Regions from separate parts of the Paenibacillus sp. V4I5 genome, predicted to be linked through region 3. Evidence: riboswitches for the same ligand, from Rfam matches in the RefSeq annotation. Region 3 holds a riboswitch; each other region holds the start of a gene.

Region 1 (5,022 bases), 830 kb from region 3:
TTCCTTTACATTTACATTGATATAAGCGACATCCAATGTCGTGATAGAGGCCATATAGATGGACAGCCAAATGAGTCCGCCAATTGTTCCAAGAACACCAAAAATGGCACTAAGCACGATCAGAACATATTTAGCCATTCGAATAAACAAGCCATTTTGTACACCGTTCAATGTAAAATTCGCTAAAGCGGAAGCGGCCAAAACAATAATGAATAGATTACTTACCAATTTAGCGCTTACAACGGCTTGCCCAAGAATAATTCCACCCACTGTTGTTATCGAGGGACCGATACTCTTGGGAAGGCGAACACTGGCTTCAATCAGCATCTCTAGAATAATTAACATAAATATGACTTCCAAAAAGGCAGGATAGGGTACCCCTTCACGGCTCTGAGCAACAGACAAAGCTAGTTGTATTCTCAAAACCTCTGGATTCACGGAGACCAAAGATACATAGAGAGCAGGTAAGACTAAAGCGATAAACAAGCCGATAATCCGAAGCGTACGCAATGAAATCATTGTGACCTTGGGGAAGTTACGATCTGAGTTCACACACCAGAGATCTGTAATGATAACGGGCATAACAAAAGCAAACGGAAGCCCTTCGATAAACAGGATAACACGACCATTTTTCAGGTGGTCTGCCGCTTCTGCCGGTCGCTCAGAAGTTAAACAAGGGGACATAAGACTGAAATTCCCTTTTCCTAAAACTTTAATAATTTCTTGCAAATGATGAAATTCTTTTGCTTTATTTGCCTCGAGCTTCTTCATTAAGGATGTAAGCAAATTATGATTTACAGAGTCTGATAAATAAGTTACGGTGGTTCTTTTTGGTTGTTTTGTCCCCATAATCAAGGTTTTCATGGTTAGTGTAGGGGATCTTAGCTCGTCGCGGATCAACGCCATATTGGTGTCCAAATCCTCATTAAATGCTACAAAAGAAGAATCAATGACGTTTTCATTTTGTGGAACATTTAGCGTTCTTCTAATCGTTGACGGAACGGGCTTGATAACAAAATTTCTTATAGGGTTATCGAGTAAGTATATAACTAAATTACCTTCCATTAAGCTGCTCATCTGCAAGTCGTAAGAAGCGTTTAATTTGCCATTCAATAGGCTTATTTGTTGCAGCCAATCACTGATTGGACTGGACTCCATCCAAGATAATAATTGATTCGTTTGTGAAAGGTTAACGAAGGGGCGAAAATAACAAAATACAACTTCCTTATCCAAAAGTTGTTTTCGTTCCATAACAAAATCGCTATTTGACTCAAATTGAAGTTTAAGTCTGGCTATATCCGTTGTTTCTGTCAGATTCATGTCATCACCTGAGAATAGGTTTCCTTGGAAAACGGAAATTTATTCCTTACCCACTTGTACAGGAGTTAGAGCTACCATCATAATCCAATATTTCCCTTTACTTTGCTCCAGTAATAACTCAACTCATGATCAAATGTTTAAAAAACCACGATGTAATAAGAAAACAGAAGAAAATCAATGAATCGTATGATTGTAAGCGAATTATTGAGTGAAAGTGGTGGTTGGAGTTATCTTTTTAAGTTTTTTCGATCCTTTACTATGCTGCAAGAAGAGAGTAGTATTCAACTCGTACGTTACAGTTGAATATTTCGCTTAATTTTCTTATTTAGAAAAGCGGGGGAACCATAAGATTCATGGGGTGAGTAAAGGTGCTTCAGTAGGGTACCTTTTAGGGCAGATTCTCGCGGCCCGAACCCGACAGCTAACCTCGTAAGCGACCGTGGGAAGGAGAACATGTGTATAAACACAAGGTCTATCCTTGTGTTTTTTTGCGTCCTAAAACGCAGTTTTCAGTCAGAGACTAGGTTTAATTGGAGGAAATAACACGAATGACAAGCGATTCATTAAAAAAAATTATGTTTGGCAAACCGCTCAAATCCAGCGAAATTGAATCAGAAAAATTGCCGGTTTGGAAAGGACTGCCGATTCTATCCTCGGATGCCTTATCGTCGGTCTCCTACGGGACAGAGCAGATTCTTTTAGAACTCGCGACCGTTGGGATTGCCGCTTTTGCGTTCTCTTTGCCCATTGCGATATCCATTATCGCTTTGATTATGCTTCTTGTTTTGAGCTACCGACAGGTGATTGAGGCGTATCCGCAAGGCGGCGGAGCCTATATGGTTACCAAAGAAAATCTAGGAATGGCATGGGGAAGATTGACAGGAGTTTCGCTGCTTATCGACTACACACTTACCGTTGCCGTTTCAATCTCTGCCGGCGTGCAGGCGATTACGTCAGCTTTTCCATCGGCGGTGCCGTATATTGTTCCGATTACTTTAGTTCTTGTTTGGATCATGGTTTGGCTTAATCTGCGAGGAACTTCGGAATCAGGTACGATTTTCGCTATTCCAACGTACTTTTTTATTCTTTGTATATTACTGCTAGTGGGCAAAGGCATATACGATATGCTGACAGGATCATTGAATACGCATCCCATAGCGTTTGCTCCGAGTTCAATGACGAGCTCATTAACGTTATTCGTCCTTTTAAAAGCATTTTCCTCCGGGTGTTCAGCCGTGACAGGGATCGAGGCCATCTCCGATGCCGTGCCGCACTTCCGCACACCGTCCGTAAAAAACGCGAAGCGTACGTTAGTATCCTTAGGGACACTTTTGGCTATCGTGTTTGGAGGAGTAACGATCTTAGCTTTGGGATATGGCATTGCACCTGATCCTAATGGTCATACATCCGTATTATCGATGGTGACAGAGCATGCTTTTGGTCGTGGGGTGATGTACTACGCAACTCAAATCGGTACCATGCTCATTCTGGTTTTGGCTGCCAATACTAGCTTCAACGGGTTTCCAATCTTAGCATCCATTATGGCACAGGATAAAAACTTCCCGCGTATGTTCTCATTCCGAGGAGACCGACTTTCGTTTCATTATGGTATTATCACACTCGGCGTACTGGCCAGTATTCTTCTTATTGGTTTCAAAGGTAAGACAGATGCACTCATTCCTCTATATGCGATAGGCGTGTTTTTATCTTTTACACTTGCGCAAGGCGGCTTGGTTCGTAAATGGTTGAAAGAGCGTGTGAAAGGCTGGATCGGAAAGCTGCTCATCAATGGTTTAGGCGGGATCGTATCTCTTGCTGTTTTACTCATATTTTCTGTAACTAAATTTTCCGAAGGTGCGTGGATTGTTATTATCATAACCCCACTGCTGCTTTGGTTAATTACGAAAATTAGTCATCACTACGATGATGTAGCGAATCAATTGCGTATTGATATAACGATTGAGCGGGTTTACACGAAGGAACCATTGATTATTGTGCCTGTGGCGGGCATTCATCGGGTTGTAGCACATTCCTTGAGCTATGCGAAATCGTTGTCGCCAAACGTAATTGCCTTCTACGTATCATTCTCAGATGAAGATGAAGAATTGATGCAGGAGAAGTGGGAGAAGTGGGATCCGGGCGTTCGATTGGTTGTTTTTAAATCACGTTATCGGACGATCCTGAAGCCGCTGGCTGAATTTATTGAGAGAATTGACACGCATGTTTCGGAAAAACAAAACATTATGGTCATTTTACCGCAATTTATGCCGAAAAAATGGTGGCATCGACTGCTCCATAACCAATCTGCTGCACGCATTCGTACGAAGCTTCAAGCTGATAAAGATATCGTCGTGGCGACGGTACCGTATCATTTGCACGAGTAGAAGTGTACAATAATAGGGAGAAACTGAACTGAGGTGAACCCGTTATGGCTAAGAAAAAATGGTCGTCTACTCCTGCTGTTACCAGCGTGCAAGATAAACCTGCAACACTTAAGGATTTACTGCGCCCTGAAATACTTGAGGGACTCAAAGCGCAGGCTGATGCCATGAAAGTAGAGGAACAAGCGAAGAAAGATGCAGAGAGAGCGAAGGCGGAAGCTGCTCGCAAAGCAGAAGAAAAGCGGCTTGAGAATGATTTTGGACATCTGCTGAGTAAGAGCAGTCTGGATTGGCGTAAGCACAAATGAGGGAGCGCACGTTGTGCCTCCTTTTCTTTCTTTTTGTAATGACAGCGCTATCATCAGAGACGCTAAACCAAAGAAATGGGGCGAAAATGTCCCTGGTGTTCGGACACATCTAACTACGGAGGAACAAGTGATTGCGCTGACCTTTGACGCATGTGGGGGGAAGGAAGGCAGTGGTTACGATGAGAAGCTGACTGGACGGCGTCCATTATTTTTTCGTTCGGGCACAGCCTATTATATTGATATTGCAGCAGGAGTCGTTCAGGATTTGGGCTTTGAGGTGGCAGGTTACAATGCACTCGGCGATGCTGGAGCGACTTATAACACGGAGCAGGTATACAAAGCGCTTTTAAAAGCCCGAAGCGGTTCTATCGTATTAGCTCATATGAACCACCCGGAGAAAGATACCGCAGAAGGTATCATGAAAGCTATTCCTGAGCTTCAAAAAGCGGGCTACCGCTTCGTTCTTTTAACTTCCTATACATTAAACTAAGCGATAGCCGCAGCAGCTATCGTTTTTTCATTTCAAAAAATTCACAAGCCTCTCGATCATAGTACGTCAAATCACTAACACGAGTTTGTACAACAACCGTTTTTTCACTGAAACGCAATACAACTGCATTCGAATCTACAATGTGATCATCTTTGAAAACACGGACGACAGCCTGTCTTTCAACAGCATCTTGAAAATCCGTATCCGTTACTAAGCGTTGATTTCTAGCCATCCTCGGCATTTCCCCTTACTTGGTTAAAATAGTTCTTCTATTGTACCACAAGGTGTCGCTCAACCCGAATTCACACGAACTCCTCCGCCTAGCCTAGCATACAATGTAGCACCAAATGCTGTATGGGCAGAGAGGATGCGTGATCCCGATGGACATTCAATTATTGCCGATTCATTGGGTCTATTTCGTATTTATCGGTTTTATTCTTACCCTTTTAATCAAGCGTAGAGATACGACGATGATTTGTGTGGTTGGTATTTTCACGCTTGGCTTGCTGGCAACGGAAACGTT
Region 2 (5,022 bases), 1.2 Mb from region 3:
CCTTTGCGCTCTTTGCGTGAACGGACCCGATGAATGCCTAGCAAGATGAGGATAATGGCAAGAATGGGGAAAAAGCCTATCGTATGATCTAGAAGCAAAAAAAGACCGGCTCCAATCAGCACTAGTGCTGTATTGCGGTTACGGTTGCTTTTAGTTTCTTCTCCCATCGCTGCACCTCCTCTGGCTGACTTTTAAATTAGTTCATATAGATTCCTAGCATACCATAAGAATGGACGACCTCCAAGATGCAAATCCTTGCGCGGCAAGGCTTCCGCATGAATCATGGAGGTCAAGAGCTCCTGCGCCTAGTTATTAGGCGCTTGAGGGATAACACGCGACTATTTCTTGTCGCGTGGGTCGGTGTCACCGCTGGAGCGATGCTGCTGCCAATCCTGCTGGAACTTGCCGCGCAGCGTGCGCAGCTCCTGCTGAAGGTTGCCGCCGGCTTCCTTCAGCGTCTCTTGCGACAGGCGGCCCGCTTCGCGGAGCCCCTGCAGCGCTTCCCGGCCGAGCTCGCGGCCGGTCACTTCCAGCTCGCGCCAAGTGTCGCGAGCCTCTTTCTCGTGCAGACCGCTGCTCGGCGGCTGCACCCCCTCGGCTGCGTGCCCCGCACGCAGCCCGCGCAGTTCATCCGCGAGCGCCAGGCACACGTCCTGGCTGCTCGCGTACTGCGCGCGGTAGTGCTCGCAAGCGGCTTCCTCGCGCTGCTTCTCTTGCAGCGCGAGCCGCGCGAGCTCTTCATCGCCGGCGCGCATTGCCAGCTCGGCTTGCTCGCCGCGCAGCTGCGCCATCTCCTCTGCGTTCACACTGTGGCGTCGCAGCTCAATAGTTCGCTGCAGCGCCTCCTGATAGCGCTGTTCCAGCTTTTCTATCACGCTGCTACCCTGTTCATGATGATCGAGCTTGCCGGCCGTTTCTTGCCATGCAGCTTCTGCTATTTTGCCAATCCGATTCAATATGCTCATGAATTACACCCCCATTTTCTTATGTTTTAAAATTCATTTCGTTTCTTCAATAGATGAATACCGTACACCACTAAACATACAGCGAAAGCAATGGCGATGAAGCCCGATAGTTTAATGGTCAGTATCAAGCCGCCTAAGCCGGCGAAAAACCAACCAATTTTCTTCCCATTCTTAATGCCTACATAGCCTAATCCAAGCATAGCTGCCGGGAATAAAAATCCCATAAAATGAATATGACTGCCAAATTGATGCAGGCAAATAAGTATACCTGCTGTGATTAAAACCAAAGCCAACCCTTTCGATCGATCCATACTCATTCTGCTTACCGCCCCTCACGTGTTCTTCATGCTTCTATCGTACCTGAAACAGCTAAACCTCAAAACGGACTCGCGACTGTTTTTGTACCTAGACCTAAGTCCAGTACCCTCTAAGACCTCCATCCATATTTTGGCCGTTGTCCCACAAGGCCTCAAGTGCTAAACTATTTGAAGCCGAGTCCGGTGCACAGACAAAGTGCCGGTACGGGGGACGATTTACATGGGGTGAATATTTGCTCTTCATCGGAGCAGACTAGGGAGAACCTTCTTCCCGAACCCGTCAACTAACCTCGAAGGCTCATGAAGGAGGATTACCAATTGCATACAATTACTAAAGGGTTAACTAGCCTTGCTGTGTCTTTAACAGTGTTGGCAGGAGGCTTTCTTTCCCCATTTACGGCGAATGCCGCAGAGATGGATGTGAAAGTGCAAGTCAATGATAAACTGGTTCAATTTCCGGATGCTCAGCCTTTTTTGGATGAGAATCATGCTACCCAAGTACCGATTCGTTTCGTAACGGAGAAGCTTGGTTATGAAGTAAAGTGGCAAAAAGAAGGCGATGAGATCAAGGTCACGCTAAATAACAGCAAACATTCAATCACCTTAGTATCTGGACAAAAAGAAGCTGAAATCGATAGCCACCGTGTCGAGATGGACACACATGCGGAATTCCAAAATGGACGCGTATACGTGCCTCTTCGTTTTCTAAGCAAAGTATCCGATATTCCCGTTCAGTGGGACGCTAGCAGCAAATTAGCTATTCTAAGTAAAGATGGCAATAAGTATGCGCCAGATTATGAATTGTTTAAATCCACTGCCTATTCAGCAGATCCATCTGAGAATGGCGGCTACGGAGCTTTTGATTATATGGGTAATCCACTAAGTATTGGAACCGTTGCTGTAGATCCCACCGTGATTCCTCTAGGATCTAAGCTCTATATAGAAGGTTATAATTTCAACGGCTTACCTGTAGGCGGCATGTATGCTTACGCGACAGATACTGGCGGTGCAATCAAAGGCAAGCGTCTTGATATCTTTATCCCAGGATCCAAGCAATCTGTGAAGAAGTTTGGTATCCAAACCATTAAAGTGTACAAATTATCCAATTAAAACGGCTGAAAAAAAAGCTGGTTTCTGAGATTTACTTCTCAAGAAATCAGCTTTTTTTATTTAAGGTGGAAAAATCAGAAAAGCTGCTCTCCCATCATATAGTGACGAGAAGAGCAGCCTGCAGTTACTTAAACTTGATTTTTAGGGATACCATTTAAACTTGGGACGTAATCAGGTGCCTCGTTGCTCGATAGCGTTTGAGCTTCTTCCATAAAATTAGCGTTATTCTGCTGATTATTTTTCTTATCTGCTTTGTTATCTTCGCGGTCATGCTTGGGATCGGCGTCATTTTTGGGCATAGCGTTCACCTCCATTGTCTCATAGTTAGTATGAGAAGGTGACTTGCATTTTATCCCAGTTATCTGAAACTAGCGTTGCTCTTTATATGACTGAACTACCTTCGAGGTTTTTTGTTTTTCTTGCCGCCATATGCTCCATTAGGAATGCCACATACGTTTCGTCCCGAACTAACCAAGCGGCATAATCCCTTTTGACATAACGCTCTGCCTCTTCGAAAGTAGAAAAATGTTGGTTGGATTCGACCCCATCCACATCGACTTCCCATCTGTCTCCCGAAGGAAAAATAAACACTTGTTGTTCATTTCTATTCTCATAAAGTGATCCATAAACAGAATTTTTCATGTTAAATGTATTTTTATTCGCATCCGCGCGAATGGGTTCCATCGGGAATGGCTTCGCTACGTACCACTGATAGGCTTCTTCTGTCATAGAGCAACCGGAAGCTTTAGCATGGCCTCCTCCTCCATAAAGACCCGCAATTTCCGAGACATCGATGTGATCGTGAATCGTTCGAAAGCTTATCTTTTTACCGCCCATATTCATGATTGCGATGTAATCCAGATGAGGATTTTCTTTGCCTAGAGCGTTTCCAAGTTCAGAATGATAGGATTCCGCATGAACGATGCCTACATGATGATCATCGATTCGGGAGTGGATGATTTCCCTCTTTTTTCTGCGCACATAGCGTTCAATTTTTTCTTCTTCCATATCCAAAATTTTTTCTTCAAAGGGATCGAATGCAAAGTTCTCGCTTTGCTGAATGCGAGCCACCATTTTTTCCTCAAATTCTTCAATGGAAATTAAATAAAAGAGATCGTTTAATCGCTTAGCCTTGATATAGTCATTCTGTTCCCATTCCCAGGTATCATACTGACGGACCAATTCGACGAATTCATCTAATCCCTTCATTGGCTTCAACAATCCGTTCTGGATCAGATACTCATAAAATAGAGAAGTTGCAGAAGCAAGTTTTCCATTTTCATACGCAATCTGAACCATTCCCCACGAATATTTGTTTAAATGAAGCGAGGTTTTATGATGATCAATAAGTTTTACTTTTCCACCCGATTTCGCAAACTCGTTTAGTCCTAGTTCATTCGTTTCATCCACGGATAAGTCGGTGATAAACAAATAGTTCTTTTTTCTTGATTTTTCTAAAAAGCGTTTTACTTGTAAATTTAACCCTCCGACAGAGTTATATCGAATTTCTACCTTTTCACCAAATGTTAATCGAGCTATTATACCGCAACCTACTCCATCCAGATCATTATGAGTATACAAATGATACAAGGGCACACCCTCCTGTTAATGATTTCCATTAAGGTACCCTTGATCAAGTCACTTTATTCGGTGTTAATGGACAGAGAAATACTCGAAATGGTCCCATAACTGAAAACGGCCCTATGGTTTTACCAAAGGTACCGTCTGTTTTTATCTTTAAAAGAAATCCGCTAAATAAGTAGTCCGTCGCGGAATGGCATCTTCCAACCGGCTAATAAGTTCATCAGTCCCTTGAAGACGCTCGATTCGGGCCATGAATCCGGCTTTCTGATAACCCATGAACAAAGCCGTCAACGTCTGTATGTTACAGCTAAGTAGTTGGTCCCCTGAAGGTATTTCATCTTCAGATAACTTCGCTACGGTGGCCGCTTTCCCATTGTCTGTGAACTGTAACCGATAAATGCCTTGGTTCCAATCCGCATGCTTGTCTGTAATGTGTAGATATATGGATTCCGCCCCATCGCGAGCTTCATACACATACTGCGTCAGAAAAGCTTCTACATCTACAATTCTTGCCGAGAAATAAGTAATCTTTTCTTGTTTGAACTTTGGATCATGCACTAGAAACGGAAGTTGGTCATCTACTGGTGCATTCACTTCCACCTTGGTTATCATCGAATCATGATCAGCAATGAACTTCCATATGCCACGTCTTGCTTCCTCGTCAAGGAAAACCAACTCATGGATGGTCGCTACCGTGTCCTTTACCTGGTAAAATACATAACCCCGCTGTTCCCCTTGAGCGTTCTTGTAGACGGCAGCTGTGCCCTTTTTAAATTTCAAATAGCGATTATTCCACCAGTCCTCATCCCGCTCCATCATGCCGTTGTATGCTTTTGCAAACTTAGCGTAGATTGGATTCAGGATTTCTCCGCTTTTGGCTACACGTAAGATCGAACTGCCCTCAGCGGCTTGGAACTTGGGAAGCTTATCTACAGGGATTTCATATTTCAAATAATCCACGTATGTTTCCCAGCCATATTTACGATAAAATTCAAACTTAAACGGCGCGAGAAAGGAAATGGTCTGCCCCTGCTCTCTCATCGCTT
Region 3 (5,022 bases):
CCAACTCGCTAATAAATTAGCTATCTTTAATAGAAGAAGTAGTGCGAGCATCAGTAAGAAATGCTGCTCTGAAGCGCCGAGGCAGTGGTGATAAAGCGGCCATAAAATCACCCAGGCGATAAATGTCCAAAAAGCTTGCAGTGTCAAACTGTACATGAATCCACTTCGGAAATAAGCGCCCATTTGATGTTCGATCTGTAACAAAAACATGCGGTCTGCTTTCCTTACCAAGGTACGAATAGGGCTTGAAGATAGCAGAGGAACGAGCAGCAAAAGCACGATCCACAGATAGGGATAATCTGTCGGAAGACGCTGTAGTATTTTTGCATAATAATAGGAAGAAATGATGACAAGAAACAACACGAGACCGATGAAATTACTACGCGCTGCGTATTGCCAATAGCCCATGGATTCCTTCATATAATGTTCGAATCTTTGCTGCCATAAGGCACGGGTGTTGATATCCATATTGCTCATAAAGAGTCCCCTTGTACAAGCTTATAGAAAATGTCGTCTAGTGACGCTCCAGGGAGTTCGGTTTGCCCGCGTAATTCGACTAAATCACCCTGAGCAACCATACGACCTCGATGAAGGACAACGTAATTATCGCAATATTTTTCAATGGTTGACAAAATATGCGATGAGATGAGGAATGATGCTCCTTTATGTTTCATTTTCACCATTAATTCGAGTAATGAACGGATCGCTAATGGGTCGAGGCCGAGAAAGGGTTCATCGATAATATATAACGAGGGTTCGATCAGAAATGCGTTCATAATCATGACTTTCTGTTTCATTCCTTTGGATAAATGACTGGCGAAGCTGTTCAGCTTGTCCTTCATTTGAAACTGCTCCAAAAGGGAGTTGGATCGAGCCAAATAGTCGTCCTTCGACAAGCCGTAGGCCATAGCGGTTAGCTCAAGGTGTTCGCGGATCGTAAGCTCTTCGTAGAGCTCAGGGCTTTCGGGTACATAAGCGTATGTAGCACGATAGGACAAAGGATTTTCAGCTAAAGTCAGACCGTTAATTCGAATGGATCCTTTTTGCGGTTGAAGAAGGCCGAGAATGTTTTTGATCGTCGTACTTTTACCCGCGCCATTAAGTCCGATCAGACCCATCATTTCACCTTGACGGATAGAAAAGGTTAGGTCATGAAGAACGGGTTTTCTTGGTAAATATCCCCCATATAAAGAGTCAACTTGTAGAATGGAGCCCATCTCATTGCCTCCCTGATTAGCAAATTATTGGTATTTATGAATCACTTTCCTATACGAACATTATAAACAAATTTGTAATTTAAGCCTAGTTTTGGGGTGAAAAGTTGAAAAGAGTTAGTATACGTACGTTAAAGTGAGATATAAGTAGAAATAGAGCTATTTAATTGTTCATTTAAGCGAATTTTAGTCGATTTAGCCCTTTTTAGTAGGTGTTAATCCCTTTACAGGTTAAGATTAACAGCGTAATATACTTTTCATAATAACTTAATAACCAATTTGCCATTTTTCCATTCGCTGAGTTCCATTTATGGGAACGGGGGAACCACTGTAAGCTGAAGAAGCATGCTTCTTGAGTGAACAGAGTGAGTAACAGGGGTGAATCTTTTAGCATACTTCGTATGCTATTAGTAGGGCGACTCTCACGTCCGAATCCGTCAGCTAACCTCGTAAGCGTAAGAGAGGTAACGATTGTCGTGCGTGCTATTTGTGTATTTTACTATACAAACTAAGCCAGCGAGAAGAGTCCTCTTCTTGCTGGCTTTTTGTCTTCATAAAGGGCTATACACATTTCGGACGACTAAAAATTGCCCGGAATTCATATGAATGTTGAATAGGCAAACTGGTGTGGGACGACCAGAAGGCAGCGGTTTCGCACCGTACTGCTGATGGCGAACACGTTAAGTTAAACTAAAAAACCTTAGTCGCGTCAAATCTAATCATGCTGTAACCTGGCGGCGAGGCTTTGAAGGAGGACCGAAGAAGTGGGCAGTATCTCTATTAGCGAGACCCATGTAAAACGATCATCCAGCATGTCCTTCGCATTGCGATGGAAGCATGAAAACTTGCGTTTGATTTTAAGTCTAGCCATAATTTCAATCGCAATGACTTTCATGTTTTTGGTGTTGTTGTACGGTACGGCTACCAAGAGCGTATCCGTGGTTGTGAATGGACAAGAAACCGTTGTGCATACGAAGCAATGGGTCCTGCAACGCCTACTGGATGAACAAGCCATAAAGATTGGTGAACACGATGAAATTTCCGCTGCGCCAACGACAACAATCAAGGGTGGAGACAAAATTATCATCGAACATGCCTCACCGATTCAATTGACTGCTGATGGAAAGACCACCACTGTTTACACAACTGCAAGAACGGTAGAAAGTGCATTGCAACGTTTACATATTGCACTTGGGGAGCACGATCGTTTAACTCCCGAACCGACAGCCGCTCTGAGCTCGGGCGATGAAATCAAAATCGTCCGTGTGAAAAAAGAGACGGAGGAAGTAACTGAGCCGATTGCGTTCGACACGGAAAAGAAGAGCGACGCATCGCTGCTTAAAGGCAAAGAGCAAGTCGTCCAAGAAGGTAAAGAGGGCGTACTCTTGAAGAAGAAAGAAAAGACTTTCGAAGATGGTGTTTTAGTCGCGGAAGCAGTTGTGGGTGAAGAAGTACAAACAGAAAGTATTAATAAAGTCGTGTCCGTGGGAACGAAAAACCCTGTTGTTGTTCTTTCGGCTTCATCGCCTAGTGTGGATGAGGTTTCGAAGAACGGTGTTACCTTTGGTTATAAACAAATCCTGAAGAATGTGAAGTTAACTGCGTATTCAGCAGGCGTTGCATCCACAGGTAAATCCGAAGGATCACCTGGTTACGGTAAAACCTATACAGGGACTACGGTGTCAGAAGGCAGAACGATTGCTGTTGATCCAAAAGTCATCCCGCTCGGATGGTGGGTATTCATCGAGGGCATTGGCTTCCGCCGTGCTGAAGATATTGGCAGCGGTGTGAAAGGTCAAATGATTGATGTCTACTTTGAAGATCATGGTTATGCCAATAAATTCGGGACGAAGCAAGGGTACACCGTGTATGTGGTAGGACCGAAAAAGCCGTCTGAAAATTAACGTGTAAACGTCTGTTTCAGAGGGAAGAATGTCATATATACGTTGCCAGGTGACGACCTGGGCGAAAGAAGAGGGGACCCCTCTTCTTTTTCTGCGTACTGGGAAGGGAACCGCTTATGATAAAAGAAGTGATTGTCGTCGAAGGCAAAGACGATACAGCTGCTATTCGCCGAGCGGTAGAGGCGGATACGATTGAAACAGGCGGCTCTGCGATCGGACAAGCGGTGCTAAAGCGTATTGCACTTGCGCAGCAGCGCAGAGGCGTTATTATATTCACGGATCCAGATCACGCAGGTGAACGGATTCGGAAGATTGTAGCAGCCAAGGTGCCTGGCTGCAAGCATGCCTTCATTACGCAGGAGCAGGCGGAGTATAAGGGTGATATTGGCGTCGAGAATGCGACGCCTGAGACGATCCGTCAGGCTCTTCAAAGCCTTCGCACGGAATATGATGGTGCGGTTTCACAGCTGACCATGGAGGATCTTATGGCCGCAGGGTTGATTGTTCATGTTGAGGCGGCTTCTCGCCGGCTGATTGTGGGTAAAGCGTTAGGGATTGGCTATTGCAATGGCAAGCAGTTTTATAAGCGCTGTGCGATGTTTCAAATCTCTCGTGAGGAATTTGAGGCGGCTTTGGAGCATTTGGAAGCTGATAAGTAGAATGGCTATTTTTCTCTATTCGTACAGACGGGAATTGAGCAGCAATTGTTGCACTTCTTGCAACAACTTCCAACTGAAAATATGTATTCATTCAGCAAGCTCTCATGAGCTTACATGACTATGCATGTAGAAATAAATTGCATGAGATTTGGGCAGAGTTTATTAAGTAATTGAATGATAATGAAGAATGTGAAATCCAGAACCTATAGATAATGAGGTCTATATCATGAATGTACCCAACAATGAAGTGATTGTAACAGCCGATGACGTGGCTACACCGAGTAAAACGAAACAAATTATTAAGAGAAATGGTCTGGTGCTCAAGAAGAGCTTGGGTCAGAACTTTCTGATTGACCAAAATATCCTAAGCAAGATTGTCATGGCGGCAGAGCTCGGGCCGAACAAGGCTGTGCTTGAGATCGGCCCTGGCATTGGGGCGCTCACGCAGCAGTTGGCCAAGCTCGCTGGCCGCGTCTTGGCCGTCGAGATCGATCAGCGTCTGCTGCCCATCCTGGACGAGACGCTAGAGCCTTATCCCCACGCTACTGTCGTCCATGGGGACATCTTGAAGACTGATCTGCCAGAACTATTCCGGCAGCACTTCGAGGGCATGGACGGCGTCAGTGTCGTCGCCAACCTGCCCTACTACATCACGACGCCGATCATCATGAAGCTTCTCGAAGAGAAGCTTCCCTTGGAGAATATCGTCGTGATGATTCAAAAAGAGGTGGCCGACCGCATGGCGGCTCGCCCGGGCACCAAAGATTACGGCAGCCTCAGCATTGCCGTGCAGTTCCACTGCGAGCCGGAGCTTGTCACGATCGTACCGCGCACCGTCTTCGTGCCGCAGCCGAATGTCGACTCCGCCGTGATCCGGCTGCGTGTGCGCAAAACCCCGCCGGTCGAGGTGGCGGACGTGGACTTCTTCTTCGCCGTCGTTGGGGCGTCCTTCGTCCAGCGGCGCAAAACCCTTTACAATAACCTAGCTGCGCGGTTCTTCACTAAGGAAAACAAGCCTGAGCTGGAAGCGCTGCTGCTCAGCATTAACATAGAGCCTTCGCGTCGCGGCGAAACGCTCAGTATGGAAGAGTTCGCGCGCTTGTCGTCTGCTCTTCGCGCGCACGGCTGCAAATAACCCGCACCAAATGCCTAGTCTCGCCATAGGATACCCCATAGGAGGGGATTTGTGCGATGAGGCAAGGAGACTTTGTAACCCGTAAATCCTATGGCGGAGACGTCATGTTT

Evidence for each region. Region 3 has a riboswitch for cyclic di-AMP ahead of QFZ78_RS23940 (resuscitation-promoting factor). Riboswitches for the same ligand answer to the same signal wherever they lie in the genome.
Region 1: it holds a riboswitch for cyclic di-AMP, as region 3 does, so the genes downstream of both, QFZ78_RS19970 (APC family permease) here and QFZ78_RS23940 (resuscitation-promoting factor) in region 3, are expected to answer to the same signal.
Region 2: it holds a riboswitch for cyclic di-AMP, as region 3 does, so the genes downstream of both, QFZ78_RS29370 (stalk domain-containing protein) here and QFZ78_RS23940 (resuscitation-promoting factor) in region 3, are expected to answer to the same signal.

What each region holds. Positions count from the first base shown of each region.
Region 1 covers NZ_JAUSZB010000002.1:3,983,136-3,988,157, reverse strand. The annotation lists gene QFZ78_RS19975 (spore germination protein) at 1-1,320, opposite strand, end outside; cyclic di-AMP (ydaO/yuaA leader) riboswitch at 1,620-1,771, shown strand; gene QFZ78_RS19970 (APC family permease) at 1,869-3,704, shown strand; gene QFZ78_RS19965 (YqkE family protein) at 3,749-4,009, shown strand; gene QFZ78_RS19960 (polysaccharide deacetylase family protein) at 4,023-4,499, shown strand; gene QFZ78_RS19955 (hypothetical protein) at 4,516-4,731, opposite strand; gene QFZ78_RS19950 (hypothetical protein) at 4,880-5,022, shown strand, end outside.
Region 2 covers NZ_JAUSZB010000002.1:5,979,622-5,984,643, reverse strand. The annotation lists gene liaF (cell wall-active antibiotics response protein LiaF) at 1-167, opposite strand, end outside; gene QFZ78_RS29380 (PspA/IM30 family protein) at 339-965, opposite strand; gene QFZ78_RS29375 (LiaF transmembrane domain-containing protein) at 992-1,282, opposite strand; cyclic di-AMP (ydaO/yuaA leader) riboswitch at 1,445-1,596, shown strand; gene QFZ78_RS29370 (stalk domain-containing protein) at 1,601-2,392, shown strand; gene QFZ78_RS29365 (hypothetical protein) at 2,521-2,691, opposite strand; gene QFZ78_RS29360 (DHH family phosphoesterase) at 2,774-3,982, opposite strand; gene QFZ78_RS29355 (GNAT family N-acetyltransferase) at 4,130-5,022, opposite strand, start outside.
Region 3 covers NZ_JAUSZB010000002.1:4,811,690-4,816,711, forward strand. The annotation lists gene QFZ78_RS23930 (ABC transporter permease) at 1-477, opposite strand, end outside; gene QFZ78_RS23935 (ABC transporter ATP-binding protein) at 474-1,217, opposite strand; cyclic di-AMP (ydaO/yuaA leader) riboswitch at 1,500-1,685, shown strand; gene QFZ78_RS23940 (resuscitation-promoting factor) at 1,979-3,118, shown strand; gene rnmV (ribonuclease M5) at 3,235-3,777, shown strand; gene rsmA (16S rRNA (adenine(1518)-N(6)/adenine(1519)-N(6))-dimethyltransferase RsmA) at 4,004-4,912, shown strand; gene yabG (sporulation peptidase YabG) at 4,969-5,022, shown strand, end outside.